DNA from 2 places in the Streptomyces sp. NBC_01089 genome. Region 1 is predicted to be linked to the other one. Evidence: riboswitches for the same ligand, from Rfam matches in the RefSeq annotation. Region 1 holds a riboswitch; the other holds the start of a gene.
What was found. Region 1 has a riboswitch for cyclic di-AMP ahead of OG510_RS23405 (transglycosylase family protein). Riboswitches for the same ligand answer to the same signal wherever they lie in the genome.
Positions count from the first base shown of each region.

Region 2: another riboswitch for cyclic di-AMP. It lies ahead of OG510_RS19660 (M23 family metallopeptidase); the one in region 1 lies ahead of OG510_RS23405 (transglycosylase family protein).

Region 1 is NZ_CP108660.1:5,197,633-5,204,695, forward strand. It holds gene OG510_RS23385 (SurA N-terminal domain-containing protein) at 1-337, shown strand, start outside; gene OG510_RS23390 (nucleoside triphosphate pyrophosphohydrolase) at 347-1,399, shown strand; gene OG510_RS23395 (cytochrome P450) at 1,396-2,661, shown strand; gene OG510_RS23400 (transglycosylase family protein) at 2,798-3,877, shown strand; cyclic di-AMP (ydaO/yuaA leader) riboswitch at 4,135-4,321, shown strand; gene OG510_RS23405 (transglycosylase family protein) at 4,325-5,017, shown strand; gene eno (phosphopyruvate hydratase) at 5,263-6,552, shown strand; gene OG510_RS23415 (septum formation initiator family protein) at 6,700-7,063, shown strand, end outside.
Region 2 is NZ_CP108660.1:4,407,888-4,414,950, reverse strand. It holds gene OG510_RS19665 (aldo/keto reductase) at 1-672, opposite strand, end outside; gene OG510_RS19660 (M23 family metallopeptidase) at 886-1,947, opposite strand; cyclic di-AMP (ydaO/yuaA leader) riboswitch at 1,959-2,099, opposite strand; gene OG510_RS19655 (PP2C family protein-serine/threonine phosphatase) at 2,325-3,473, opposite strand; gene OG510_RS19650 (hypothetical protein) at 3,750-4,130, opposite strand; tRNA gene OG510_RS19645 (tRNA-Met) at 4,237-4,310, opposite strand; tRNA gene OG510_RS19640 (tRNA-Lys) at 4,502-4,574, opposite strand; gene OG510_RS19635 (VOC family protein) at 4,756-5,130, opposite strand; gene OG510_RS19630 (DEAD/DEAH box helicase) at 5,329-7,063, opposite strand, start outside.

The sequences.
Region 1 (7,063 bases):
GCAGGCGGGCAGCGAGCAGCGGCTCCAGCAGGTCTACCTCCAGCAGAACGGCATCGCCCCCGGCCAGATCGACCAGGCACTCCAGGAGCAGGTCACCGCGTCGAAGCTGGCCGCGAAGCTGGGCGGCGCCTCGCTCAGTACTCCGCAGGGCCAGAGCGCCGTGCTCCAGGCGATGATGAAGACCTCCAGGGCGATGGGCGTGGACGTCAATCCGCGCTACGGGGTCTGGGACGCGAAGAAGAGCCAGCTCGGCGCGTACAAGACGCCGTGGATCACCGAGGTCACCAAGGAGCAGACCGCGCAGTCCGCCGGGACCGGAGTCAGCGCGGCGGGGTAGTTTCGACGGGTGACCGCTGAGAACACCCCCGACGCCTCTTCCGCCTCTGACGACGCGGCCGCCCCCGGCCGGGTCGTGCTGCTGACCACCAGCCACCGGGTCGCGCCGGGACTGCTGTCCTGGCCGGCCTGGCAGCTGCTGCACACGGCGGACCGGGTGCTCTGCGCGGACGCGGGCCATCCGGAGCTGCCGTATCTCCGTGAGGCAGGCGTGACCGTCGAGCAGACGGCACCCGACGCGCACCGGCTGGTCGAGGAGTGCGCGGGCGGCCGCACGGTCGTCGTCCTCCCGTCGGGCGAGGGCGACCGGCAGCTGACCGACGGCCTGGCCAGGCTCGCGGGCAGTGGCCGGGTGCGGATGCCGGATCTGGAGCTGCTGCCCGGTTCGTACGATCTGCCCGGCGCACGCCTGCTCGACCTGGTGCAGGTGATGGACCGGGTACGCCGCGAGTGCCCGTGGACCTCCCAGCAGACCCACCGGGGGCTCGCCAAGTACCTGATCGAGGAGGCGTACGAACTCGTCGAGGCGATCGAGGACGGCGACCGCGACGAACTGCGCGAGGAACTGGGTGACGTCCTGCTCCAGGTCGTCTTCCACGCCCGGATCGCCCAGGAGGGCACCGGCGAAGAAGGAGAGGATGGAGAAGGGGACGAGCCCTTCTCCATCGACGATGTCGCGGGCGGCCTGGTCGAGAAGCTGATCCGCCGCCACCCGCATGTGTTCGGCGACGAGACGGCGGAGACCGCCGAGGACGTCCACGCCCACTGGAACCGGACCAAGGCGATCGAGAAGCAGCGCACATCGGTGACGGACGGCGTCCCGGTCGGCCAGCCGGCCCTCGCGCTCGCGGCGAAGCTGACCTCGCGGGTGCGGGGTTCGCAGCTCGACGTACCGCTGCCGACGGGCGAGGGCGTCGGCTACCGGCTGCTCGCCCTGGCCGCGAGCGCGGAGGCGGCCGGCACGGACCCGGAGGCGGCACTGCGCGCCGCGGCACGGGCGTACCGGGACGCGATCCGGGCCGCGGAGAAGGCCGCACCCGGTACGACTACCGTCGAGGAGTGACCGACAACAGCACCGCAGGCCCGGCCCCCGCCCTCTTCACCTGGGAGTTCGCGACCGACCCGTACCCCGCCTACGCCTGGCTGCGGGAGAACGCGCCCGTCCACAGGACCGCGCTCCCCAGCGGCGTGGAGGCATGGCTCGTGACCCGGTACGCGGACGCGCGGGCGGCACTCGCCGAGCCCCGGCTGTCGAAGAACCCCGCCCACCACGCGGAGTCCCCGCACGCCAAGGGCAAGACCGGCATTCCGGGCGAGCGCAAGGCGGAGCTGATGACGCATCTGCTGAACATCGACCCGCCGGACCACACCCGGCTGCGGCGCCTGGTCTCCAAGGCGTTCACCCCGCGCACCGTGGCGCTCTTCGCCCCGCGCGTACAGGAGCTGACGGACCAGCTGATCGACGCCTTCGTGGCGGACGGGCAGGCCGACCTCATCCATGACGTCGCGTTCCCGCTCCCCATCTACGCCATCTGCGACCTGCTGGGCGTCCCCCGCGAGGACCAGGACGACTTCCGCGACTGGGCGGGCATGATGATCCGTCACGGCGGCGGCCCGCGCGGCGGGGTCGCCAGGTCGGTCAAGAAGATGCGGAACTACCTCGCCGAACTCATCCACCGCAAGCGCGAGAACCCCGGCGACGACCTCATCTCCGGGCTCATCAGGGCGAGCGACGACGGCGAGCACCTGACCGAGAACGAAGCGGCCGCCATGGCGTTCATCCTGCTCTTCGCCGGGTTCGAGACGACGGTCAACCTCATCGGCAACGGGATGTACGCGCTGCTCCGCAACCCGGACCAGCGCGAACGCCTTGAGGCGTCACTGGCGGCGGGGGAGAGCGGCCTCCTCGCCACCGGTGTCGAGGAACTGCTGCGTTACGACGGACCGGTGGAGCTGGCGACCTGGCGGTTCGCCACCGAGGCGCTGACCCTGGGCGGGCAGGCCGTCGCGGAGGGCGATCCCGTACTCGTCGTGCTGGCCGCCGCCGACCGCGACCCCGAGCGTTTCACCGAGCCCGACACGCTCGACCTCTCGCGCACCGACAACCAGCACCTCGGCTACGGACACGGCATCCACTACTGCCTGGGCGCCCCACTCGCCCGGCTGGAGGCACAGACCGCGCTCGCCACCCTGCTGCGGCGCCTTCCGGAGCTGCGACTTGCGGTGGAACCGGGGGATTTGCGCTGGCGCGGCGGGCTCATCATGCGGGGATTGCGCACGCTTCCGGTGGAGTTCGGCACCCGGGCCGGTGACCCGCCGGTCTGACGGCCTGACCAGTACATGACTGACGTGCCGTCAAGAATGTGACTTTCACGTGATCTCCGCTGCATCGACTTGTGACTGGCGTTCGAGTGCGGCTACGTTCACCCCTCGACTCATCCGTCACACGGAAGGCCACCGCATGCGCACCGGGAACGGTCGGCACCGCCGCCCCCGTCAGGCTCCAGCTCTTGTCGTAGCGGCAGGAGTTACGGGCTCGGCCATCGCCCTTCCGCTGCTGGCATCGACCGGCGCCCACGCGGCCGACGCCACGACCTGGGACCGGGTGGCGCTGTGCGAGAGCGGCGGCATCTGGAGCGCCGACCTCGGCAACGGCCACTACGGCGGACTCCAGTTCTCGCAGACGACCTGGGACAAGTACGGCGGCGGGCAGTACGCGGCCCGCCCCGACCTGGCCAGCCGCTCCCAGCAGATAGCCGTGGCCCAGAAGGTGTACGCGGCCGAGGGTGCGACGCCCTGGGCCAGTTGCGCGGCCATCGCCGGGCTGACGAAGGGGGACGCGGACACGGCCACCGTGGACCCGGGCTCCCCGGACACCGCGAGCCCGACCCCCTCGGCTTCGGCCGGCTCGGGGAAGGACGCGGCGGACCCGGACGCGAGCGCGGATGCGACTGCCGGAGCGAATGCGGACGATACGGGGCAGACACCGTCGAAGCAGTCATCGGCGAGCCCGAGCCCGTCCGATTCGCCCTCGGGCTCCCCTTCCAGCTCCGCATCTCCGTCATCTCCGTCATCTCCGTCATCCGGCTCTTCTTCGGACGCAACGGGCGGTTCGGACTCTTCGCCTGATTCAGGCAAGACGGGCAAGACCGGCAAGGCGGGTACTTCGGGAACCGTGGACTCCAGTGCGTCCGACACGCCCGACACGCCCGACTCCGGGACGCCCGCGCCTTCTGACTCGGCGACATCCGCCGACTCGGGGGCCGGTAAGCACCGGGGTGGCGCCGACGACGGGTCGGGCACGAGCCGCGACGAGGCCGGCCGCCATGCCTCGCGCGGCGGAAACCCCTCCCGGGATGACGCCCGTACGGACGGCAGCTACACCGTCCGCGCGGGTGACAACCTCTGGGCCATCGCCAAGGCGCACGATCTGCCCGGCGGATGGCCCGCGCTCTATGCGGCGAACCATCAGACGGTCGGAGACGACCCGGACTTCATCGTTCCTGGCCAGAGCCTTGATCTCGACCCAAAACAGGGGTAGTTAGCTCCTGTATGTCCGCTTCTGTTCGAGTGAGACATGGCTCTCGTCGGTCCTGCTGAATGTCCGGACTGTCCGCCCGGCGCACGCCGCCCCTCACCTGCGAAAACGGGACATGCGTGGTCGTAAACCAGGGATTTGCTCGCCGATGTTCATCTTTGAATATCGGGGGGTCCTGTGATTACGGTCAGACCGCTCGCACCGCGGGCCTCTTCGATCGCCACGCCGAATCCTGCCATCGGTCGAAGGGAAGCAGTTGACGCTAAGAAGCGCCGCAGGCAGGAGCGGGGGACCCAGGTAAGCGCCGGGGCCGGCCGTCCGTTCAGAGTCAGAGAACGGCACGAACCGGGACCGGCTTGGGGTGAAGCTGTGCGCTAGGCCGCGCAGCCGGGCAACTCATTGGCCCGAACCCGACAGCTCACCTCGTAGGCGTCGGTGAGGAGATTCTTCATGCTGTTTTCCAGCAAGTCCAAGCACCGTCGCCCCTCGAAGGCCGTCCGTGTCGCCACGCTCGCCGGTGTCGCCGGTGCGGCCGTGGCCGTGCCGCTGATCGGTGCGACCTCCGCGTCCGCCGCCTCGGTCTCCACCTGGGACGCCGTCGCGCAGTGCGAGTCCGGTGGCAACTGGTCCACCAACACGGGCAACGGTTACTACGGTGGCCTGCAGTTCAACAACTCCAGCTGGGCCGCCGCCGGTGGTACGCAGTACGCCCCGCGTGCCGACCTCGCCACCAAGGGCCAGCAGATCGCCACCGCCGAGAAGCTCCTCGCCATGCAGGGCCCGGGCGCCTGGTCCTGCGCCGGTGCCGGCAACCTGACCAGCGGTGGCCCGAGCCCGGACGTCTCGACCTCGTCGAACAGCTCCTCCTCGTCGAGCGCCGACCAGCAGAGCAGCCACAGCGACCAGCAGGCCGCTTCGCGCAGCGAGGCCCGCACCAGTGCGCCGGCCGCTCCGAAGCACGCCGCGCCGCGGACGATCCAGAAGGGCGACGGCGAGTACAAGGTCAAGGCCGGCGACACCCTCTCCACGATCGCCAAGGCCGAGCACGTCTCCGGTGGCTGGAAGAAGGTCTACGACCTGAACAAGGACATCGTGAAGGACGCCAACCTGATCTTCCCCGGTCAGCAGCTCCACCTGAGCTGATATCGGCTCTCCCCCAGCACCCCCGGCCCGGCGCGACTCCCCCGTACGCGCCGGGCCGGGGGCCTGTCCGCCGGTTACCAGTCAGTAAATTTGCTGACTTTCACACCGTCATACGATCTTTTGGGCCCTTTTTCGTCCCAGGGTCCGGGCGCCCTGCCGGTTGATCCCCCCGAGCCGGTTAGGCTCTTGTCGCAAGGCCAAGGACAAAGAGACCCTGCGCCCATAGCGTCACATCCCAGAAGGAGATGCTAGTGCCGTCCATCGACGTCGTCGTAGCCCGGGAAATCCTGGACTCCCGAGGCAACCCCACGGTCGAGGTCGAGGTCGGCCTCGACGACGGCAGCACGGGCCGTGCCGCCGTCCCGTCCGGCGCCTCCACCGGTGCGTTCGAGGCCATCGAGCTCCGCGACGGTGACCCCAACCGTTACCAGGGCAAGGGTGTCGAGAAGGCAGTCCTCGCCGTCATCGAGCAGATCGGCCCGGAGCTCGTCGGCTACGACGCCACCGAGCAGCGCCTGATCGACCAGGCGATGTTCGACCTGGACGCGACGGAGAACAAGGGCTCGCTCGGCGCCAACGCCATCCTCGGCGTCTCGCTCGCCGTGGCGCACGCCGCGTCCGAGGCTTCCGACCTCCCGCTCTTCCGTTACCTGGGCGGCCCGAACGCGCACCTGCTGCCCGTTCCGATGATGAACATCCTGAACGGCGGGTCGCACGCCGACTCCAACGTCGACATCCAGGAGTTCATGATCGCGCCGATCGGCGCCGAGTCCTTCTCGGAGGCGCTCCGCTGGGGCGCCGAGGTCTACCACACCCTCAAGAAGGTCCTGAAGACCAAGGGTCTGTCGACCGGCCTCGGTGACGAGGGCGGCTTCGCGCCGAACCTGGAGTCGAACCGCGCCGCCCTCGACCTCATCCTGGAGGCCATCAAGGAGGCCGGTTACGCGCCGGGCAAGGACATCGCGCTCGCGCTCGACGTCGCCGCCTCCGAGTTCTACAAGGACGGCAAGTACGAGTTCGAGGGCAAGTCCCGCTCGGCCGCCGAGATGACCGAGTACTACGAGGAGCTCGTCGCCTCGTACCCGCTCGTCTCCATCGAGGACCCGCTGTACGAGGACGACTGGGACGGCTGGAAGGTCATCACCGACAAGCTGGGCGCCAAGGTCCAGATCGTCGGCGACGACCTCTTCGTCACCAACCCGGAGCGGCTGGCCCGTGGCATCGAGGAGGGCTCCGCCAACGCCCTGCTCGTCAAGGTCAACCAGATCGGTTCGCTGACCGAGACCCTCGACGCCGTCGAGCTCGCCCAGCGCAACGGCTTCAAGTGCATGATGTCGCACCGCTCCGGCGAGACCGAGGACGTCACCATCGCCGACCTCGCGGTCGCCGTGAACTGCGGCCAGATCAAGACCGGCGCCCCGGCCCGCTCGGACCGCGTCGCCAAGTACAACCAGCTGCTGCGCATCGAGGAGATCCTCGACGACGCCGCGGTGTACGCGGGCCGCTCGGCGTTCCCGCGCTTCCGCTCCAGCTGACACGGCGGGCGCCGGCACGGCCGAAGAACTGAATAAAGAGCTGAATCAGCTGAATCAGCAGTAAAGGCGCAGCCACGCGCAGCCGTCCCCGTACCCGGTCCCGTACCGTGTCCGGGGACGGACGTGCGTGTGTAACGGGGAGGCGGCATGGCAGGGAACCGGGACCGGTTCTCCACCGCGACCAGGCTCAGGGTGCTCGGCGAGCAGACCGCGGCCCGTGTCTACCGTTCCCAGTCCAGGCGCCAGGCGCGCAGGCCCCGGCTCACCGGCCGGGCGGCGATACTGCTGATGGTGCTCTGCACCCTGGTGGTGGCGCTCGCGTATCCGATGCGGCAGTACGTGTCCCAGCGCAACGACATCGCCGACCAGCGGCGCCAGGTCAGCGACGCGAAGGCGCGCGTCGAGGAGCTGCGGGACGAGAAGGCCCGCCTCCAGGACAACGCGTACGTGGAGCGGCTGGCCCGCGAGCAACTGCACTATGTGCGGCCGGGGGAGACCAACTACACGATGG
Region 2 (7,063 bases), 790 kb from region 1:
GGGCCGGTACTTGCCGGTGAGGAAGCCGGAGGCCAGCGCGGGGTACGGCACGCTCGCCAGACCGTGCCGGGCCGCCACGTCCTGGAGCCCGCCCTCATAGGTGTCGCGGGAGACCAGGTTGTAGTGCGGCTGCAGAGCGACGTACCTGGCCAGCCCCTCCGCCTCGGAGAACGCCACGGAGGCATCGAGCCGCTCGGGAGACACATTGGAAGCGGCGATGGCGCGCACCTTGCCCGCCTTCACCAGATCGTCCAGAGCGGTGATGATCTCCTCGACGGGGACGGACTCGTCGTCGCGGTGCGTGTAGTAGAGGTCGATGTAGTCGGTGCGCAGCCTGCGCAGCGACTCGTCGGCGGCGGCCTTGATGTTCTTGGCCGAGAGCCCCCGGTACTGGGGGTGCATGCCGACCTTGGTCGCGATCACCACATCGGCGCGGTTGCCCCGCGCGGCCAGCCAGTTGCCGATGACGGTCTCGGACTCGCCGCCCTTGTTGCCCGGCACCCACGAGGAGTACGTGTCGGCGGTGTCGATGAAGTTGCCGCCGGCGGCGGTGTACGCGTCGAGCACCGCGAAGGACTGTTCTTCGTCGGCGCCCCACCCGAAGACGTTGCCGCCGAGGGAGAGCGGGAAGACCTGGAGGCCGGAGGAGCCGAGTGCGCGGAGAGAAGTCATAGGCTGGTCAACCCCCGTTCGGCCCGGCCCTATTCCGTCGGACTCCGGCCGTACGAACGAACCGGCAGCCCTGACGTCGGGGGGATGCCGTCAGGGCTGCCGGGGTGCGGGATGCCGTCGCCGGCCGGCGGTACGCGCCGGCGGGAGACAGAAAGGGGGCAGAGGGCCATCAGGGGCCGGCCCTCAAGGGTCAGCCCCTCGGAGTCCAGCCGCTCAGGGGTTGAGGCCCTTGCCCTGGAGCCAGGTCATGGGGTCGATCGGGTCGCCGCCGCCCGGGCGGACCTCCACGTGCACATGCGGGCCCGTGACATTGCCGGTGGCGCCGACACGGCCGATGACCTCGCCCGTGGTGACCTTCTGACCGGCGCTGACACCGAGCGACGACTGGTGGCAGAACCACAGCTCCGTACCGTCGTCGAGCGTGATCACCGTGCGGTAGCCGTATGCCCCCGCCCAGCCGGCCGACTTGACCGTGCCGCTGTGCACGGCCTTGATCGGGGTGCCGGTCGGGGCGGCGAAGTCGAGGCCGGTGTGGTGGCCCGACGACCACATCGAACCGCCGTCGTTGAAGCGCGAGGTGAGGGTGTACGAGGAGACGGGCAGCGAGTAGCTCTTCGCCAGCTTGGCGAGCCGCTCCTTCTCCGCCTTGGCCTTGGCCTCCGCCTCGGCCTTCTTCTTGGCCGCCTTCTCCTTGGCCGCGGCCTCGTCCTGCTTCTTCGCCGCCTCGGCCGATGCCTTCTCCGCGGCCGCCTTCTCGGCTGCCGCCTTGGCCTCGTCCTCGACCGCGCCCTGCTGCTGCTCGGCCTGCTGGATGATCCGCGCGCGGAGCGCCTCGCCCGCGTCCGAGCTGCCCTTGCCGGTGGCCGCCGCCGTGGTCAGCGCCGCGTTGGTCGCGTCCGCCGTGCTGCCGTGGTCCGACGAACCGCCGGCCAGATCGGCGACCAGCGACCCCACGCCGGGCAGCGACTCGGCCTCCGGCAGCTTGTCCTTGACGGACTGCGGAAGGTCGGGGAGGGAGATCGGGAGCGGCGGCTTGCTCTGGGCGCTGGCCATACCGCCCGCGCCGACGGCTGCGATCACGCCGACGCCGAGCACCGTCGAGCTGCGGGCGAGACCGCTGCGCTGCTTGGCGACCCGGTGTTTGCCGCGGACCGGACGGAGGGAATCCTCAGTGGGGTTCCACTCGTCGAACGTACCGCTGTCCTCGCCGCCGAAACCGAGAGCATCGTCGTCCGGGAAGTAAAGCGTTTCGGGGGCAGGGTTGTTGGACGCCACGGAGGCGCACTCCTTTCCTTCCTTACCGCCTACCGGGTTAGCTGACGGGTTCGGAGCAGGAAGGTCTCCTACGGGCAGCCCTTGCGGAGAAGCCCGATTCACCCCAATTGGTGGTTCCCCGGTTCCCTTGCGGGATTCGGCGCGTGCGCGCGGTGCCGCCTCTTGCGACGACTGGGACAACCGCGCTGCGTTATCGAACGTTAATAGACGCGAGGGCCGGATTCCAAGCTGTTCCGACTGATCGTTAACGGCTTTGGCCTGCACTTATCGGTGCATACAGGGGCGCATTCGGGCGACTTGATCAGCCCTCAGGAGCGGCCGGGAAACATCGAGTTTCTGATAGTGAGTCAAATGTTATGCGGAGGGGTGCTCTTCGACTACGGATCGTGTCGCTCCCGGTGAATGATCCCCACCGTCCTGCGCCGGTCCGGCTGCCCCTGCAGCGGACGGCCCACCGCGAGCAGCGCCATGTCGTCCGTGGAGTGCCCGCCGGTGTGCAGCCGTACGTCGTCGGACACCGCCGTCAGCAGTTCCTCGGGCCCGGGGAAGATCCGGCCGCGCAGCCGCTCCTGCGGTTCGTAGAAGGCCCCTTGCGCGTTCCTCGCCTCGGACAGCCCGTCGGTGTAGAGCAGCAGCGTGGCCCCCGGCGGGAACTCGGTCTCGTCCGCCCGGTCCGGCCAGGCCGCCAGATCGGAGAGCCCCAGCGGCAGCGCGGGGTCGGCCGGCGCGAGGACGTGGATGCTCCCGTCCGCGTACAGCAGCAGCGGCTCGGGGTGCCCCCGGTTGAGCAGCCGGATCAGTCCCTGGTCGCCGCGCGGGATCTCGGCGAGCGCCGCCGTGGTGAACCCCTCGAAGGCGTCGAGTCCCTCGCGGCGCACCCCCTCACGGGTCAGCGCACGCTCCAGCCGCTGGGCGACCTCCTCGATCGTGACCTCCTGCTCGGCGGCCTCCCGGAAGGCCCCGATCACCACGGCCACGGCCTCGACGGCACCGAGCCCCTTGCCCCGCACATCCCCCACCACCAGCCGCACCCCGTACGGAGTGTCCTGTACGGCGAAGAGATCACCGCCGATGAAGGTGCCGGCCTGCGCCGCCTCGTACCGCGCCGCGATATGCAGCCCGGCGATCCGCTCGGAAGGCACCGGCAGCACGGCGCGCTGCGCGGTCTCCGCCACCACCCGGGCCGACGCGAGCTCCTCGCCGCTGACCCGGATGACGCGGTTGATGATGAGGGCGACGACCGACACCGTGATGACGGTGATCAGCTCGGTGATCGCGGAGCCCCTGGCCGAGGTGTCGTCGTAGAGATGCAGCCCCGCGATGGCCAGCACCGCGATGATGCCTGTGATCAGGGTGGCCCGGTACGAGAAGAGCGGGGCGGCGATCACGGGCGCGGCGGCGAAGAACGGGGCGGCCGTGAACGCGGGCGGCGTCAGCTGGTCGAAGACCAGCCCGCCCACGATCAGCACGGCGGGCAGCGCCCGGACGAACCGACGCGCCCGGGTCGACTCCTCTCGCTGCCCCACCAGTACCCTCCTGCCCGGTCCGTAAAGCGGCGGACGGTACCGCGCCCCACCAGGCTGGCCGCACCCACGCCGGTGTGCGATTCGGCCACGGCCAAGTGGGGGAAGCGGGGCGGCGGAGATCCGGGCGGGGGCGCGGGCGGGGCGGCGGGGGCCACGTCCGTACGTCGCACGGCGCGGAGGCCACCTCCGTACGCACGGCCCGGGGCCCCGTACGCACGGCCCGAAGGCCACCTCCGTACGCGCGGCCCGGGGGCCGCCTCCGTACGGCGGCGCGGGTCAGCCGTGCAGCGCGACCGCCGACACCAGGACCACGGCGAGCGCCATCGCGAGGAACAGCAGATAGGCCCCCAGCGCCCGCCCCCGGTCTCCGGCGGCCAGCTGCCGGGCCAGCACCCACCCGAACACCACGGCCTCGGCCCCTCCCCCGGCGACCCCGGCAGCCGGCCACCGCAGCCCCAGCAGTACGGCGACGGCCGCGACCGTGTGCACCGCCCCGAGAAGCGAGACGACCCAGAGCCGCCGCCCGGCGACGACCCCCAGGCGCGTGAGCTGATCGAGCCGCTCCAGCCCCACCCGGCTCCGCGCCACGGACGCGATCGCCGACGGCACGACCTCCAGCAACAGCAGAACGCTCAGAACCACCCGCAGTACGAACACGCCAGCCCCGCCCCCGATCGGTACACCGGTCCCGGCACCTGTCCGGAAACAGGCCGGGAAACGACCGAAGGCCCAGCACATGATGTGCTGGGCCTTCGAACTTGAGTAGCGGGGACAGGATTTGAACCTGCGACCTCTGGGTTATGAGCCCAGCGAGCTACCGAGCTGCTCCACCCCGCGTCGGTAAACCCAACTCTACGGCATGCGCGGGGGTGGTTCGAACCATTACCGGGAACAGCCCGGAATCAGCTCCCACCGGAACGCTTCCGGGCCCCACAGATCCGGACCGCACAGAAACGTCCCGCCCGGCCGAAGCCGAAGCGGGACGCTTCATCGCAGGTCAGCAGGAGATCCTCCGCGACCCTCACTCGTAGACCGTGTGGGACTCGAACCCACAACCAATGGATTAAAAGTCCACTGCTCTGCCAATTGAGCTAACGGTCCGTGCTGACGCACCCCCCGAGCATAGCGGGAGCGTGCCCCGCAGCCGATCGGGTATCCCCCACCGGGCACGTCGGACTCCGGCCGGCGGCCGGTGCGGGCCGTCGGCCGGAGTGGCGTGGCTGAGCGGTGGGATCCTGCCCGGAGCGCGCCGGTTGCGCCGCTCGGGGGGTGTCAGGGGGTGTCAGGGGGTGTCAGGGCCCTGGAGTACCTGGAGGTAGTTGCCGTCCGGGTCCAGCAGGGTGGAGAAGATCCATCCGCCCCCGGTGTCCTCGACCGGCCTGACCCAGGTGACGCCGAGGGTGTTGAAGTGCCGCTCGGCCGCCCGGATGTCGCGCACCACGATGTTGACGAGGTGCCGGCCGGGCTCGGCGGCCTTGTCCGCCACATCGTCGCGGCGGTCGAAGCCGATGATCGCCTGCTGACCGATGATCAGCATGTGGCCCTCCCAGCGGGCGCCCAGCGGCTCCAGTGCGGCGCGGTACCACTCGATGAGGGGTTCGGGGTCCGTGCTGCCGAGGACGACGCCGAGTCCGGTGATGTTGCCCGGGGTTGTCATGGGGTGTGCCTCCTTCTCGTCTTCTCTTCGGACGTGCTCCTTGGCGGGCGGCTTCTGCCGCGCCCACAAGGGGGTGACCGCCCCGGACCCCGAAAGTCATCGGCCGGCGCCGGACCGGCCCCGGACACAGCAGAGCGGGCCCCTCCGTGAAGGAGGAGCCCGCTCAGTGATTCAACGGCTCACGCCGGCGGACAGGTGTCAGCCGTTGCGCTTCCAGCGCGGCTTGTCGTCGCGGCGGCCGAACGAACCGGTGCCGGTGCCCGTACCCGTCGTGCGGTGGTCGTCGCGGCGGCCGGTCGGACGGTCGCTGCTGCCGGAGCGGAAACCACCGGTGGGGCGGTCGTCGCGGCGGTCGCGGTTGAACGGACGGTCGCTGCCGCGGTGGCCGCCGGTGGGGCGGTCCTCACGGCGCTGGAAACCACCGCGGTCGTCACGGCGGTCGCCGCCACGGAAACCACCGGACGGACGGTCGTTGTCACGACGCTCGCCCCCACGGAAACCACCACCGGAACCACCCGACGGACGGTCGTCACGGCGGAAGCCGCCACCGTTGCCACCACGGTCGTCACGGCGGTCGCCGCCACGGAAACCACCGGACGGACGGTCGTTGTCACGACGCTCGCCCCCACGGAAACCACCACCGGAACCACCCGACGGACGGTCGTCGCGACGGAAGCCGCCACCGTTGCCACCACGGTCGTCACGGCGCTGGAAACCGCCGCGGTCACCACCACGGTCGTCACGGCGCTGGAAACCACCGCGGTCACCACCACGGTCGCCGCCGCGGTATCCACCACGGTCGCCGCCCCGGTCGTCACGGCGTCCGAAGTTGCCGCGGTCGTCGCGGCGCTCCTCGCGCTGCTCCGCCCTCGGCTGCTCCGGTACGGCGGCCGCGATCTCGGCCTCGGCGGCCTGCAGCACCTCGGCGACAGCGGCCTCGGGGTCGTCACCGCGCTCGCGGGCGGCACGCGCCACCAGGCGGTCGGCCTCCTCGCGCAGCTCGGTCGCCCGGCGCTGGATGCGCTCCAGCTCACGGGTGAGGTCCTTGGCCTCGCGCTCCGCCTGCTTGGCGGCGTTGTTCGCGGAGTCGGCCTGGACCTCGGTCAGCGAACGGGCACCGGTGATCTCGGCGACCTCGGGCTCGAAGGCCCCGGCCCCCTGGACGATGTGGCGCGTGGCGTCGACGCCCGCGTCCTCCATCAGCCGGAAGATCTGCCGGCGCTGGTGCGGCAGCGACAGCGAGACGACCGTGCCGGACTTGCCGGCGCGGGCGGTACGGCCCGAGCGGTGCAGGTAGTCCTTGTGGTCCCCGGCCGGGTCCACGTTCAGGACCAGGTCGATGCCGTCGACGTGGATACCGCGGGCGGCGACGTCGGTCGCGACGAGCGCGTTGACGTAACCGTCCTTGAAGTCGGCGAGCACGCGGGTCCGGGCGCCCTGGGTCATACCGCCGTGCAGGGCGTCCGCCTTGACGCCCGACTCGACGAGCTGCTCGGCGATACGGTCGGCGCCCAGCTGGGTCCGTACGAAGATGATCGTGCGGCCCTTGCGGGCGGCGATCGCGGCCGTGACGGGCGCCTTGTCCTTCGGCTTCACGACGAGGACGTGGTGCGACATGGTCGAGACGTTGCCCTGGGCGCTGTCCACCTCGTGGCTGACCGGGTTGGTCAGGTAGCGCTTGACCAGCGTGCCGATCTCGTTCTCCATGGTGGCGGAGAAGAGCATCCGCTGGCCGCCGCCGGGGATCTGGTCGAGCAGCTCGGTGACCTCGGGCAGGAAGCCCAGGTCGGACATCTGGTCGGCCTCGTCGAGGACGGCGACCTGGACGCTCGCCAGCGAGCAGGCGCCGCGGTTGATGATGTCGCGCAGCCGGCCCGGGGTGGCGACGAGGACGTCGACACCGCGCTCGAGGGCGTAGATCTGGTTGGACATC